2 regions of the Cryobacterium sp. AP27 genome follow, and region 2 is predicted to be linked to the other one. Evidence: riboswitches for the same ligand, from Rfam matches in the RefSeq annotation. Region 2 holds a riboswitch; the other holds the start of a gene.
The links. Region 2 has a riboswitch for thiamine pyrophosphate ahead of thiM (hydroxyethylthiazole kinase). Riboswitches for the same ligand answer to the same signal wherever they lie in the genome.
Positions count from the first base shown of each region.

Region 1: another riboswitch for thiamine pyrophosphate. It lies ahead of AC1MB9_RS09300 (ECF transporter S component); the one in region 2 lies ahead of thiM (hydroxyethylthiazole kinase).

Region 1 is NZ_CM155285.1:1,942,553-1,950,213, forward strand. It holds gene AC1MB9_RS09290 (energy-coupling factor transporter transmembrane component T family protein) at 1-320, opposite strand, end outside; gene AC1MB9_RS09295 (ABC transporter ATP-binding protein) at 317-1,840, opposite strand; gene AC1MB9_RS09300 (ECF transporter S component) at 1,844-2,497, opposite strand; TPP riboswitch at 2,546-2,654, opposite strand; gene AC1MB9_RS09305 (hypothetical protein) at 2,854-3,174, opposite strand; gene dinB (DNA polymerase IV) at 3,184-4,416, opposite strand; gene AC1MB9_RS09315 (dihydrofolate reductase) at 4,426-4,929, opposite strand; gene AC1MB9_RS09320 (VIT1/CCC1 transporter family protein) at 4,931-6,052, opposite strand; gene AC1MB9_RS09325 (hypothetical protein) at 6,049-6,339, opposite strand; gene gatB (Asp-tRNA(Asn)/Glu-tRNA(Gln) amidotransferase subunit GatB) at 6,349-7,661, opposite strand, start outside.
Region 2 is NZ_CM155285.1:77,833-85,493, forward strand. It holds gene AC1MB9_RS00370 (aldehyde dehydrogenase (NADP(+))) at 1-1,388, shown strand, start outside; gene AC1MB9_RS00375 (enolase C-terminal domain-like protein) at 1,396-2,727, shown strand; TPP riboswitch at 2,778-2,875, shown strand; gene thiM (hydroxyethylthiazole kinase) at 2,867-3,679, shown strand; gene thiE (thiamine phosphate synthase) at 3,676-4,341, shown strand; gene thiD (bifunctional hydroxymethylpyrimidine kinase/phosphomethylpyrimidine kinase) at 4,338-5,279, shown strand; gene AC1MB9_RS00395 (ATP-binding cassette domain-containing protein) at 5,323-6,333, shown strand; gene AC1MB9_RS00400 (ABC transporter permease) at 6,330-7,154, shown strand; gene AC1MB9_RS00405 (VOC family protein) at 7,192-7,578, shown strand; gene AC1MB9_RS00410 (LysR family substrate-binding domain-containing protein) at 7,582-7,661, opposite strand, start outside.

The sequences.
Region 1 (7,661 bases), 1.7 Mb from region 2:
CCCAATGCCACCGATCCCTCGGTCACGCTGACGAAGCCGAGGTGCCAGAGCGTGGCGCCGGAATCCTGGCCGTACATCACGGTGGTGATGGCCGCGAGCGGCGCCGCCATCCAGAGCGGTGCCGTGCGCAGCCAGAACTGCCGAGCGCTGAGCCCGCACCAAAGCAATAGCACCCCCTCGAGCAGCAGCGCCACTCCTGCGGAGATCCAGTCGATCGACAACAGGAGCGAGCAACTCACGATCAGGGCGACGGCGAGCTTCGCCACCGGGTTCAGCCGGGCGACCACGCTCGGCCGGATCGTGGGGGTCATCAGGCTCATGAGGCGTCGACCAGCGACCCGGCGGTGAGCGTTCCGGGCAGCACGACGGTCACGTCGGCGAGGGTGTCGACGAAATTTTGGTCGTGGGTGACGGCGACGAGGGCCGTGCCCTCGTCGAGTAATTCGGCCAGCAGAAGCACGAGTTCCTGCCAGGTGCGGGAGTCCTGACCGAACGTGGGCTCGTCGAGCACCAGCAGGCGCGGTCGGGTGGCCAGCACGGTCGCAACCGACAGGCGGCGCTTCTCTCCGCCGGACAGGGTGAACGGATTCGCGTCGGCGAGGTGGTCGAGACGCAGCCGCTGCAGCAGTTCGTCGACCCGAGCGCTCTGTTCCGGCCCGCTCAGGCGCAGGGCGCGCGGTCCGATCATCAGGTCGTCGCGCACCGTTGCCGCGAGGAACTGATGCTCCGGGTCCTGGAAGACCGTGCCGATGCGGGTCAGCAGCTCGCGGGAGCGCCAGCGCACCGGTCGATCGCCGATGCCGTTCGCGAGTGCGGGTGCGGCGGTGAGGGTGCCGCCGGCGGGCGCGAGGAGCCCGGCGAGGGTGAGCGCGAGCGTGGATTTGCCCGCGCCGTTCGGGCCGGTGACGGCCGTCGCGAGGCCCTCGTGAATGTCCAGGCTGAGGTCGCGGGCGACGACGTCGGCGGCGCGACGGGCGAAGGGAACCCGGCCCACGGAGAGCGTGTCGGCGCGCAGCAGGCGTTCCGGCGGTACCGCGGAACGCGGCAGGCGGGTCGGGGCGCGAAGCGCCGCCTGGGGCACCCAGACGCCGGCCTTCGACAGCCGGTCACCCTCGCGGGCGAGCACGTCCTCGGTGGGGCCGTCGGCCATGACACCGCCGGCCGGATCGAGAACGATCACCCGGTCCACGACGTGCTGCCACACGGCAACGCGATGCTCGATCACGACCAGCGTTGCGCCGGAACGATCCAGTCCGCGGACGACCGCGTCCCGCACCTCGACCACGCCGTGCGGGTCGAGGTTGGCGGTCGGCTCGTCGAGCAGCAGCAGCCCGGGTGCCATGGCGAGCACGCCGGCAAGGGCCAGACGTTGCTTTTGGCCCCCGCTCAGCGTCGAGGTGGGGTGGTCGAGCGGCAGGGTGAGTCCGACGTCCGAGAGGGCCGCTCGCACGCGCGGCCAGATCTCGGCACGCGGAACGGCCAGGTTCTCGCACCCGAAGGCGACATCGTCGCCGATTCGAGCGAGCACCACTTGCGAGTCGGGATCCTGCAGCACGAGACCGACTCGACCGCGGGCATCCGCTGCCCGCCGACCGTCGACGAGCAGCTCACCGGCGGAATCCCCGTCTTCCTCGTCGCCGAGCACGCCGGCCAGGGCATGCATGAGCGTGCTCTTGCCCGCCCCGCTCGGTCCCAGCAGCAGCACGCGCTCCCCCGGTGCGATGTCGAGATCGAGAGCGGACACCGCGGGGCGGGCCCGGCCGGCGTGACGCCATCCCCAGCCGCGGGCGGTGATGCGGGCGGGCCTGACCGGGGTGGTGCTCGATGTGGTGGCCGACATCGGCTACCGGGCGGCCGGTGCTGCGCCTGCGGGACGCATCGCCTCGCGGCCGCTGGCGAAACGGTTCAGGGCCCCGGTTCGGGCCAGCCCGCGCACGGCCAGCCAGGAGAGCAGGCCGGCGAGCACGATGCCGGAGAGGATTGCCGTGACGAAGTACGCGGTCTTGAATCCGAGGTCGAGCGCCGCGTAGCTGATGGTCGTGTCCAGGAGTGCGACGGCGAGGCCGGCCCCGGCACCGGCGAGCAGGGCGACGCTCAGTCGGTAGTTGGCGTAGAAGAACAGGGCGAGCACGATCTCCGCGCCGAGTCCCTGCAGCACGCCCCAGATCAGCGTGGCGAAGCCCCACTGGGTTCCGATGAGCATCGACACGACCGCCGCGATGACCTCGGTGTACAGGGCCGCGCCGGGCTTGCGGATGATCAGTCCGCCGAGAACCCCGGCGAAGAGCCACCCGCCGGCGAGCAGACCGCCGAGGCCGGGAGCGAAGGCCAGCAGGCTGCTGAGCGGTGACCAGGCCAAGCCCCACGCCCAGAAGATGACGCCGCTCGCGACGCCGATGACGCTCGCGACGACGATGTCCACGACCCGCCAGCGATAGTTGCGGCGGGTGGCCGCTGTCGATGATGTCGTGCCGAAGGTTGCTGATGGTGCGTGCATTGTCGTGCCCTTTCCGAGGATGAATCATCGATGGATGACTCAGTGGGGCACGGGTACGAGAAGTCTCCCTGCGCCGGCATGATCCGGATCAGGTTCGACGGTCGAAGCTCTACAGCTTCCTCTCAGCCCGGTTGACCGGACTCCCGTGTTCACGCCCAGTCTAACCTGCCGCCTAGACTCACGGAATGGGGTTTTGGTTTTGAGCATGCTGGTTGTGTTCGTCGCAGCGATGCTCATGCTGGTGTTGCTGCGTGCGTCGCTGATTCGGCGACGGCGCATCGCGCGCGGCCTCCCGGTGCGTGGCACCTGGCACTGGCCGCGGTGGCTTCGCCGCCGCGGCCGCGGCCGTGGCCGCGCTACTTCTTCAGGGCGCGGATGATGCGGTTGAGTGCGTGGCCGGTGACGCAGATGAACGGAATGGCGACGGTCAGCAGCGCAATGACGTTCGGCTCGAATCGCACCGTTCCGGCGGATTTGACGTAGGCGCCGATCGGCAGCGCGCCGCCGCCGCCACCACCTCCGGATCCCTGCTCGCCCGCGTCACCGCCGCCGAATCCGTACTGCACGATCGCCACAGGCACGAGCGTGACCCCGTCGATCTGGATCGGTTCGCCATAGGCGGACTTCACGCCGGCGGTACGGGACAGTTCTGCGAGCTTTTCCGGGAGGCTAGTCATGCCAACAGGTTACCCCGGGTTCGGTTCCCTGCTCGGCGCAATATGAGACGCCGGTTGAACCATGCCGCGCCCAAACCGCGCCGTCACGGTGTCCACCGCGAGCTCGGCGCCCCGCCAGTCCTCGTCCGGGTCCCACAACGCGAGGCCCTGGCTGTCCGCCGGCGAGAGCTGCTCCATCCGCACGCCGATCAGCCGCACCCGGATGCCGGATGCCGCGAGCACCTCGAAGGCGGCCACGGCCTCCTCATAAATGCGGCGCCCCACATTGCTCGGCTCGGCGAGCGTGCGCGACCTCGTGACGGTGCTGAAGTCCCGGTAGCGCAGTTTCAGCACGACCCGCCGCCCGACCAGGCCGCCCCGCCGCAGGCGCACGGCTACCGCGTCGGCGAGCCGCAGGAGTTCGCTGCGCAGCACCGCGGCGTCCGTCACGTCGTACTCGAAGGTCTGCTCGTGGCCGATGCTTTTCTCTTCGCGTTCGGTTGTGACCGAGCGCGGGTCCCTCCCCCACGACAGCTCGTGGAGTTTGCTGCCGGACGCTTCTCCGAGGGCACGCTGGAGCACGGGCAGCGGCGTGTGGGCGATGTCGCCGATCGTACGCAGTCCGAGACGCACGAGAGCCTCCTCGGTCGTGGCGCCGACGCCCCACATCGCCTTCACGGGCAACGGATGGAGAACGTCAAGTGTGGCGTCGACGGGTACGACGAGGAGCCCGTTGGGTTTGGCCAGCCCGGAGGCGAGTTTGGCGATGAATTTGGTGTGTGCGGCACCGACCGAACACACCAGGCCGGTCTCGGCGAACACGCGGGCGCGGATCAACTCGCCGATCACGGCCGGCGACCCGTGCAGCCGGCGCGCACCGGCCACGTCGAGGAACGCTTCGTCGATGCCGAGACGCTCGACGAGCGGGGTGATGTCATCGAAGATGCTCATCACCCGGTCGGAGTAGTGCTTGTAGGCGCTCATGTGCGGCTCCAGCACCACGGCCTGCGGGCATTTGCGCAGCGCGAGCGCCATCGGCATGGCGGAGTTCACCCCGAAGCGTCGGGCGATGTAGTTCGCTGCGGTCACGACGGAGCGACCGGAACGGTGCCCCACAATCACCGGCCGGTCGGCGTATTCCGGGTGGTCGAGGAGCTCAACCGACACGAAAAAGGCATCGAGGTCAATGTGCAGGATGGTGGCCGTGGAGTCGTCGATGGGCGCGGTCGTGACCTGACGCCCGCTGCCATCCTGCTTACCCATGCAAAAACTCTAGTCCGGGTGCGCGGCCGGGGTGTAGCGCAGAAAACGATACTCGAGCCCGGTGCGGGAGGTGTGCCAGCCGATGACGGGATCGGAGCCGTCGACACGCCAACGCATGTCGAGCGGAGGCGCGAGGGTGTCACCGTGCACGTCGGCATTGATCTCGGTCACCTCGAGCCGGTCGGCGCGCTGCAGAAACTGATCGAAAATCCGCCGCCCGCCGATCACCCACAGGTCCCCGCCGGCGGTCAGAGTCGCGGCTTCGTCGAGCGTGTGGGCGACGTATGCTCCGGGCGCGGTCCACCCGGGTTGGCGGGTGAGCACGATGTTGCGTCGATCGGGCAGCGGGCGAAACGGTGCCGGCAGCGAGTCCCACGTTCTTCGTCCCATCAGCACGTTTCCGCCGCGCGTGAGGTGCGCGAAGTGCGCGAGGTCCTCGGGCACGTGCCACGGCAACGTGCCGTCGCGGCCGATGGTGCCGTTGCGGCTTTGCGCCCACACGAGCGTCAGCACGCTACCCAACCGTTGTGCCGAACGCCAAACCGAGCGCGTAGGTGACGCCGGCGGCGGCCAGTCCGATGAAAAGCTGACGCAGCGCGCGCCGCAGTGGCGGGCCGCCGGAGAGCAGCCCGACGACCGCGCCGGTCGCGAGCAGGGCCAGACCCACGAGCACGGCGGCCACGATGACGGCGGCCAGGCCGGTCATCCCGAAGAGGTACGGAAGCACGGGAAGCAGAGCTCCGGAGGCGAAGAAACAGAAACTCGACACGGCGGCGCCGAGACCCGTCCCGATGCTCTCGTGCTCATCGATGACCGGCATCACGGAGCGCGTGTCCGCGTCCTCCGCGGGATTCGTAGCGACGTCGGCGGTGCTCAGCACCTGGCGCGCGTGCAGTTCCGCCTTCTCGGGTGACATGCCCCGCGCCCGGTACACGAGGGTCAGCTCGTTCGCGGCGGCGTCGAGGTGCGTCAGAACGTTTTTCGTCGTGAGGGTGGGGCTCGAGGCCTCCAGCAGCTCGCGCTGAGAGCGTACCGACACGTACTCGCCGGCGCCCATGGACAGCGCACCGGCCAGCAGCCCGGCGAGACCCGTGAACAGAATCGTCGCGGCGGGAACCCCCGTTGCTCCGATGCCGAGCACGAGGGCGAGGTTGCTCACGAGTCCGTCGTTAATCCCGAACACCGCGGCGCGGAAGCTGCCCGACAGGCGCTTGCGGCCGCGCGCGGCGAGACCGCGAACGACCTCCTCGTGGATGCGCTCATCGGCGGCCATGGCGCTCGTGGCGTCGTGGTCCTTGTCGTACGGCGAGCGGGACTCCGCGCGCTGGGCGAGAGCGAGCACGAACACGGACCCGAAGCGGCGCGCCAGAAAGCCGAGCAGCCGCGTGCGCGGGGCGCCGCGACGCGCCGGCCCCACATGCTCGCCCAGCAGCCTGCGCCAGTGCGCTTCGTGCCGCCCTTCGGCTTCGGCGAGGCTCAACAGGATCGCGCGTTCCTCCCCGGTTCGGCGTGCCGCGAGGTCGCGGTACACCGCGGCCTCCGCCAGCTCGTCGGCCAGGTACTGACGCCAGCGACGGATGTCGGCGGGAGTCCGTGTGCTGGGCGCGGGTTCGCCGAAGGTGGGCGCGTCGCTCATGCTTCGGGTGCCGCGACCAGTCGGCTCTCCGGTACCTTCGCCGACTCGTGCGGCCCCGAGCCGTCCAGTCCGTAGAACGGATCCTCGAACGCCACCAGCCACACCGCCTCGCGCGCGGTCGTCGGGACGTAGAACGAGGAGCCGGTCAACTCCCCGGGCGCGACGATGACGCCGATCGGGTCCTCGGTGAGGGAGTCAGGAAATCGCTCGCGATCGAGGCGCACGATGACCTGCACACCGACACCGAAGTTGCCGCCGGTCGCCTCTGGGTCGCGTTTCTTCCACATCTTCTTGTCCTAGTCGGCGGCGCCCGGCTCAACGGCCGCGGCGCGTTCGAGCACAAGCTCGCGCACGCGGGCGGCGTCGGCCTGGCCGCGCATGGCCTTCATGACCGCACCGATGACGGCGCCGGCCGCTTGCACCTTGCCGTCGCGGATCTTGGCCAGCACGTCCGGCTGCCCCTGGAGTGCGGCGTCGATGGCGGCAATGAGGGCCCCGTCGTCGGAGACGACGGCGAGTCCGCGGGCGGCAACGACCTCCTCCGGCGTTCCCTCTCCGGCGATCATGCCCTCGAGCACCTGGCGCGCCAGGCGGTCGGTGAGGGTTCCGGCCTCCACGAGCGTGATGAGCGCCGCGAGCTGTTCGGGCTGCACGAGCGAGTCGGCGGCCACACCGGCGACGTTCGCGAGGCGGGCCACCTCCCCGGTCCACCATTTGCGTGACGCCTGGGCGGATGCCCCGGCGGCGACCGTGGCTTCGACGGCGTCGAGCAGGTCGGAGTTGACGACGTCCTGGAACTCGAGGTTGGTGAAGGCCCAGGCGGCCTGCAGGCGCTTGCGCCGCGCGGCGGGAGGTTCCGGAAGGGTCAGTCGCAACTCTTCGACCCATTCGCGTGAGGGCGCCATGGGCACGAGGTCGGGCTCCGGGAAGTACCGGTAGTCGTCGGCGTCGCTCTTGGGGCGGCCGGCCGACGTGACACCGGTGTCTTCGTGCCAGTGACGCGTCTCCTGGGTGATGGTGCCGCCGCTGGAAAGTACCGCGGCCTGACGCTGGATCTCGTAGCGCACCGCACGTTCGACCGAGCGGAGCGAGTTGACGTTCTTCGTTTCGGTGCGGGTGCCGAGCACGTCGGAGCCGCGGGGACGCAGGGAGACGTTCGCGTCGCAGCGCACGTTTCCCTCTTCCATGCGGGCGTTTGAGACGCCGAGGGCCTTGACGATTTCGCGGATGGCGGCGACGTAGGTCTTGCCGATTTCGGGGGCGTCGTGTTCGGCGCCCTCGATCATCTGCGTCACGATCTCGACGAGCGGCACGCCGCCACGGTTGTAGTCGACGAGGGAGTAGTCGGCGCCCTGGATGCGGCCGGTCGAGCCTCCCTTGTGGGTGAGTTTGCCGGCGTCGTCTTCCATGTGGGCGCGTTCGATGTCCACGGTGACGAGGCGTCCGCTTTCGAGCTCGATGGTGATCGACCCGTCGTGGCAGATCGGGTCGTCGTACTGGCTGGTCTGGAAGTTCTTCGCCGTGTCGGGGTAGAAGTAGTTCTTGCGTGCGAACCGAGAGTGCTCGGCGATCTCACAGCCGAGCGCGAGGCCCAGACGGATGCTGGACT
Region 2 (7,661 bases):
CGCGCGCCGCGTTCCTGGAGACGGCTGCCGACAATATCGCCGCCCTCGGCTCCACGCTCACCGACCAGGTCATCGCCGAAACCGGCCTGCCTCGCGCCCGAGTCGTCGGCGAGACGGCCCGCACCGTCGGGCAGCTGCGGCTGTTCGCGGCGGTGCTTCGCGAGGGAAACTTCCACGGTGCGCGTCTCGATGCCGCGCAGCCTGATCGGGCGCCGCTGCCGCGCCCGGACATCCGCCTGCGCAGAATCTCCGTGGGCCCGGTCGCCGTCTTCGGCGCGAGCAATTTTCCGCTGGCCTTCTCCGTGGCCGGCGGTGACACCGCTTCGGCGCTGGCCGCCGGTTCCCCGGTCATCGTCAAGGCGCACAGCGCCCACCCGGGAACCTCCGAGCTCGTGGGCCGGGCCATCGCCGACGCCGTCGCGACCCACGGTTTGCATCCGGGTGTTTTCGCGCTGCTGTTCGGCGGCGGGGCCACGGTGGGCATTGCCCTGGTGACGCATCCGCGGATCAAGGCCGTGGGCTTCACCGGCTCGCGGAGCGGGGGCCTGGCCCTCGTGGAAGCGGCGGCCAACCGTGCCGAGCCTATCCCGGTCTATGCCGAGATGAGCAGTATCAACCCCGTCTTCGTGCTGCCCGGTGCTCTTGCCGGCAACGCCGCCGGCCTCGGCCGGGCATGGGTCGCCTCCCTCAGTACCGGCACCGGCCAGCTGTGCACCAGCCCCGGACTCGTCTTCGTGCCCGAGGGCCCGCACGCCCAGGACTTCATCGCGGCCGCCGCGGCCGCCGTTGCGGAGTCGAGCGGTACACCCATGCTCAGTGCCGGCATCCAGGGCGCCTTCACGCGCGGTGCCGCGGTCTTCAGCGCGCACGACGGCGTGCGAAATGTGGCCAGTGGCCGGCCCGATGACGACATTTCCGTGTGCGGGGTCCCGCAGATCTTCGCGACCGATTCCGCTACCTTCACGGCCGACCCCGCGCTGCAGGCCGAAGTCTTCGGTCCGGCGAGCCTGGTCGTGACCGTGCGCGATGTGGAGCAGATGAGCGAGATCCTCGACCGGCTCGAAGGACAACTCACCGTCACCGTGCACTCCGATGGTGCCGAGCCGGGAACCGGGCCGCTGCTCGACGCGGCAGAACTCCGAGCGGGCCGGGTCTTGTTCAACGGATGGCCCACCGGGGTCGAGGTCGTGCACGCGATGGTGCACGGTGGCCCCTTCCCGGCCACCTCGAACGCGCAGAGCACCTCGGTCGGGACCCTGGCCATCGACCGGTTCCTGCGCCCGGTGAGCTACCAGAATGTGCCGGCAGCCCTGTTGCCGGACGAACTCGCCGACGCCAACCCGCGGGATATCTGGCGCGAGGTCGACGGCCACCTGGGCCGGGAATGACACGCTCATGAGTGCCGCTCCGATCATCGAAACGATGCGGGTCGTGCCCGTCGCCGGCCGCGACAGCATGCTGCTCAACCTCAGTGGTGCGCACGCCCCTTTCTTCACACGCAACATCGTGCTGCTCACCGACAGCAACGGCAACACCGGCGTGGGCGAGGTTCCGGGCGGCGAAGCCATTCGGCAGACGCTCAACGACACCCGGGAGCTTGTCGTGGGGGCAGCACTCGGCAGCTACCTCAACACCCTCCGGGCCGTGCGGTCACGCTTCGCCGATCGTGACGCCCGCGGCCGCGGCGGGCAGACGTTCGACCTGCGCACAACCATCCACGTCGTCACGGCGCTCGAAGCCGCCCATCTCGACCTCATGGGGCAGCACCTCGGTGTTCCGGTGGCCGCGCTGCTCGGGGACGGGCAGCAGAGGCACTTCGTCGACACGCTCGGATACCTGTTCTTCGTCGGCGATTCGCAGCAAACCGACCTGCCGTACCTGCCGGCCGAGGCCGGCGCGGACGACTGGGCACGGGTGCGGCACGAGGCCGCGCTCGACCCGGAAGGCATCGTGCGCCTCGCGGAGGCCGCCTATGCCCGCTACGGGTTCAAGGACTTCAAGCTCAAGGGGGGTGTGCTCCCCGCGTGGGAGGAGGCCGAGGCCGTCACCGCGCTCGCCGCCCGGTTTCCCGAGGCCCGGGTGACTCTCGACCCGAACGGCGGTTGGCTGCTGGAACAGGCCGTCGCGGTCGGGCGGTCGCTGCGCGACGTTCTGGCGTATGCGGAAGACCCGGTCGGGGCCGAAGGCGTCTACTCCGGCAGGGAGATCATGGCCGAGTTCAAGCGCGCCACCGGGCTGGCGACCGCGACGAACATGATCGCGACGGACTGGCGGGAATTGGGACACACCATCCGTTCGAACGCCGTCGATATTCCCCTGGCCGATCCACATTTTTGGACGATGAGCGGTTCGGTGCGCGTCGCTCAGCTCTGCGACGACTGGGGGCTGCAGTGGGGGTCGCATTCGAACAACCACTTCGACGTGTCACTGGCGATGTTCACCCATGTGGCCGCGGCGGCACCCGGAACCCCGACGGCGATCGATACGCACTGGATCTGGCAGGACGGGCAGCACCTCACGGAGCAGCCCCTGCAGATTCGCAATGGGCAGATCGCGGTGCCAACGACGCCAGGACTGGGTGTCACCATCAACGAGGAGCGTCTCCAGGCGGCGCACGAGCTCTATCTCAGTCGCGGTCTCGGTGCCCGGGATGATGCGGCGGCGATGCAGTACCTGATTCCCGGCTGGCGCTTCGACCCGAAACGCCCCGCCCTCGACCGCCCGTGATCACCGAGCGCCCCGGGGTGTCACCTCGCGCAACACCCCGGTAGGCTGGGGCGCGTGACACGGGGTGCCGTCGCCTGAGACTGCTGAGAACACACCCGTTGAACCTGATCTAGTCAGAACTAGCGAAGGGATGTCGCGAGTGAACTCTCGCTTGGAGAACGACCACGCCCTGGCCACGGCCGGGCTACTCACCGATCTGCGCCGCACAGCTCCGCTCGTGCAGTGCATCACCAACGCCGTGGTCACCAATTTCACGGCCAATGCGTTGCTCGCCGTCGGCGCCTCACCCGCCATGGTGGATATCCCCGGCGAGGCGGAGCTGTTCGCTCCGATCGCATCCGGGCTGCTGATCAACCTGGGCACCCCGCATGCTGAGCAGCGTGTGGCGATGCTCGAGGCGGCCCGGGCGGCATCCGCGTCGGGTACGCCGTGGGTGCTCGACCCGGTGGCCATCGGGGCGCTGCCGGTGCGCACTGCCCTCGCCCACGACCTCGCAGCGCTCCGACCGACGATCATCCGCGGAAACCCCTCCGAGATCCTCGCGCTCGCCGGGACCGGCACCGGCGGACGCGGCGTCGACTCCACCGACGCCGCCGAGGCCGCGCTCGCCGCCGGGCATGCCCTCGCGCGTGACTTCGGGGCGATCGTGGCGATTTCGGGCGCCGTCGACCTCGTGACCGACGGCCACACGGATGTGCGGATCACCAACGGCACGCCGCTCCTGACCCGCATCACCGGTGGCGGCTGCGCCCTGGGAGCGGTCATCGCGGCGTTCGCGTCCCTCGGCCCCGATCGACTGTCGGCGACCGTGGCGGCCTGCGTGGTGTACACGATCGCCGCCGAACAGGCCGCGCTCGCGGCGCGCGGACCGGGAACCTTCGCCGTGGCGTTCCTCGACGCGCTCGCCGCGGTCACGGTCGACGACGTGCGCGAACGGGCGGTGATCGCATGAGCGGGCCACGGGCACCCCTGGCCCTGTCGACGTATCTGGTCACCGACCCGGGCCTGAGCGGGGCGCGCGGCGTGCTCGGCGTGATCGAGGCGGCCGTGGCCGGGGGAGTGTCGATCGTGCAGCTCCGCGACAAGACCGCGTCCACGCGGGAACTGTACGCGCTGCTGTTGGCCGCGTCGCGGATCACCGCGGGCCGCTGCACCCTGGTGATCGACGACCGGGTCGACGTGTACCTGGCCGCCCGAGCGGCCGGTGCCGTGGTCGACGGCGTGCACGTGGGGCAATCCGACCTGCCGGCCCACCTGGTGCGCTCACTGATCGGCCCGGGCGCCGTTCTCGGCCTCACCGCCAATCGGCCGGCCCATCTGGACGACGTGCACGCGCTGGCGCCGGGAACCGTGGACTACCTCGGGATGGGCGTCATTCGTCCCACCCTCACGCAGAAGGACCACCCGCAACCGCTCGGCGTCGCCGGATTCAAACGCCTCGCGACCACGACCACGCTGCCGTGCGTGGCGATCGGCGGCGTCGGCCTGGCGGACACCGCCGATCTGCGGGCCGCCGGGGCGGCGGGCATGGCCGTGGTGTCGGCAATCTGCGCCGCCGCCGACCCCGCAGAGACCACCCGCGCCTTCGTCGAGGCCTGGGCGGGCGCCGCATGAGCCCGCCATTGCAGCACGGTCCGCCCACCGCGGACGTAACGAGTTCCGTCACGGCGGGCGCCCGGGTGATTCCACGGGTGCTGAGCATCGCGGGCACCGACCCGACGGGCGGGGCCGGCATCCAGGCCGATCTCAAGAGCGTCTCGGCCAACGGCGGCTACGGCATGGCCGTGGTCACGGCGCTTGTGGCCCAGAACACGCGGGGGGTGCGCGCGGTGCACGTACCACCGGTGTCGTTTCTGCGTGAGCAGCTCGACGCGGTGAGCGACGACGTCGTGATCGACGCCGTGAAGATCGGCATGCTCTCCACCGTCGCCGTGATCGACGAGGTCGGCGGCTGGCTGCGTCGTACCCGACCGCCGATCGTGGTGCTCGACCCGGTGATGGTCGCCACGAGCGGCGACCGCCTGCTCGACGAACCAGCCGAAGCGGCCCTGCGCGACCTGCTCTCCCGTGCCCACATCGTGACCCCGAACCTTCCAGAGCTGGCCGTTCTCGCCGAGGCGCGCGAGGCGGCTACCTGGGCCGATGCCCTCACCCAGGCTCTCACGGTATCGGCCGCGCACCGGGTGATCGTGCTCGTGAAGGGCGGACATCTCGGCGGTGACGCCTCACCCGACGCCCTCGTCGACGCCGCCGGCTCGTTCTCGGGCGGCCGAACCGTCGTGCAGCTGGCGGCGGAGCGCGTGGCAACGAGCAACACGCACGGCACCGGCTGCTCCCTCTCGAGCGCAATCGCCACCCAACAGGTGCTGCTCGGCGACTGGGAACGCTCGCTCGCGGCCGCGAAGCACTGGGTCACCGACAGCCTGCGGCACGCCGACGCCCTGCAGGTGGGGCGCGGCAACGGTCCCATTCACCATTTCGCGGCGCTGTGGGCGGCCGCCGATGCCGTCACCACCCGCAAACCGGTTGTCAAGGCTATGCCCGTTGACTAGCATTTAATCCTCCCGTGCACCAGCAGCCAAAGGAATCCGCACCGTGATCATTGAGGCCACCGGCCTGACCAAAACCTACAAGTCGAAGAGCGGACCGGTGCACGCGCTCGCCGGGCTCGACCTCTCGGTGCCGCGCGGTACCGTCAAGGCCCTGCTCGGCCCGAACGGTGCCGGTAAGACCACCGTCGTGAAGATGCTCACCACCCTGATTCGACCGGATGTCGGCACCGCCTTCCTCGACGGAATCGACGTCGTGGCGAACCCCAAGGCCGTGCGGCGCATCATCGGCGTGTCCGGCCAGTACGCGGCCGTCGACGAGAACCTGACCGGTTTCGAAAACCTCGAAATGGTCGGACGGCTGTACCACCTCGGCGGTGCGGCGGCACGGCGCCGAGCGCAGGAACTCATCGACCTCTTCGAGCTGACCGCGGCGGGGAACCGACCGGTCAAGGGATTTTCCGGAGGCATGCGGCGTCGCATCGACCTCGCCGGAGCGCTCGTGATCAAACCGAAGGTGCTCTTTCTCGACGAACCGACGACGGGTCTTGACCCACGCAGCCGGATCGCGTTGTGGGCCGTGATCAAGAAGCTCGTCGCTGACGGCACGACAGTGCTGCTGACGACCCAATACCTGGAGGAAGCCGACCAGCTCGCCGACGACATCGTCGTGATCGACGACGGCAAGGTGATCGCCGAGGGAACGTCCGACCAGCTCAAGGCGCAGATCGGCGGACACCGGCTGGAGGTCGCACTCGTCGACGGCGGCGACAGTGGCGCGGCACGGGGCATCCTGATGCGTCACGGCGTGGGGGAGGCGACGGTGTCGACGGACGGGCGCGGCGTGGACGTGGCCGTGAACGACGGCCCGCAGGCCCTGCAAAACGTGCTCGCGGAGCTCGGGGCGGCGGGCATTGAGCTGCACGACGCCGGAATGCGTCGGCCCACCCTCGACGACGTGTTTCTCAAGCTCACCGGACACAAGGCGGATCTCAGCCAGGACGAAGACCCGGACGCCCAGGCGTCGGCCAAGACGAAGGCGGGGAAGGCCGCATGAGCACGGTGACCGAAGCGAGCTGGAACCCGCTCACGGAGTGGTACTCCGACGGGTGGACGGTGACGAAGCGCAACCTGATCAAAATCAAGCGCTCGCCTGACATGCTCGTCTTCGCCGTGATCCAGCCGATCATGTTTGTGCTGCTGTTCAGCCAGGTGTACGCCGGCGCGATCGCGGTGCAGGGCACAGACTACGTACAGTTTTTGATGGCCGGAATCTTCGCGCAGACGGTGGTCTTCGGAGCTACGTTCTCGGGCGCCGCCATGGCACTCGATCTGAAGGAAGGCATCATCGACCGGTTCCGCAGTCTGCCGATGACGCCGTCGGCGGTGCTCGTGGGCCGCACCAACGGCGACCTTGCGCTCAACACCATCTCGATGGTCATAATGATGCTCACCGGGCTCGCGGTGGGCTGGCGAGTGAACTCCACCCCGCTCGAGTTCCTGGCCGGTGTTGGCCTCTTGTTGCTCTTCGGCTACGCGTTCAGTTGGGTGATGGCGCTGCTCGGGATGAGCGTTCGCAGCCCCGAGGTGATCAACAACGCCTCGTTCCTCGTTCTCTTTCCGCTGACGTTCATCTCGAACGCGTTCGTACCGAGCGAGACCCTGCCGACGCCGTTGCGTGTGTTCGCCGAGTGGAACCCGGTGTCTTCGCTCGTGCAGGCCGTGCGGCAGCTGTTCGGCAACCTCGGTACCGCCCCGGTGCCCGACGTCTGGACGATGCAGCATCCGTTTCTCACGTCGCTCACCGGCATCACGGTGATGCTGGTCGTGTTCGTGCCGCTGTGCATCCGCAAGTTCGCATCGATCAGTTCGCGCTAGCTTTTCCGTCCACCACACCGAAAGCAAGGAGCCTGACATGACAACCTTCGGTATCCAGCACGCGTTCGGCGGGTTCGCCGTGAACGACATCTCGGCCGCCGCAGCGTTCTACGCCGAAACGCTCGGCCTGGAGGTGCGCACAGAAGGTGAGATGGGTCTGCTGCGCCTGGTGTTGCCCGGTGGTGCCGAGGTGATCATCTACCCCAAGCCCGACCACGAGCCCGCGAATTTCACCATTCTCAACTTCGTCGTCGCCGACATCGACGTCACCGTCGACGAACTCATCGAGCGCGGCGTCGAATTTCTGCGCTATGACCAGTTCTCCGAGCAGGACGCCAAGGGCATTCAACGTGGCGGAAACCCGGAGATCGCCTGGTTCACCGACCCGGCCGGCAACATCCTCTCGGTGCTGCACAGCACGTAACGGCTAATTGCGGCGTTTGCCGTTCTTCGGGTTGCGGGTGGGCCGAGTGCGCCCCGGGGAGGAGTCACTCTTCTTCTTCGCGG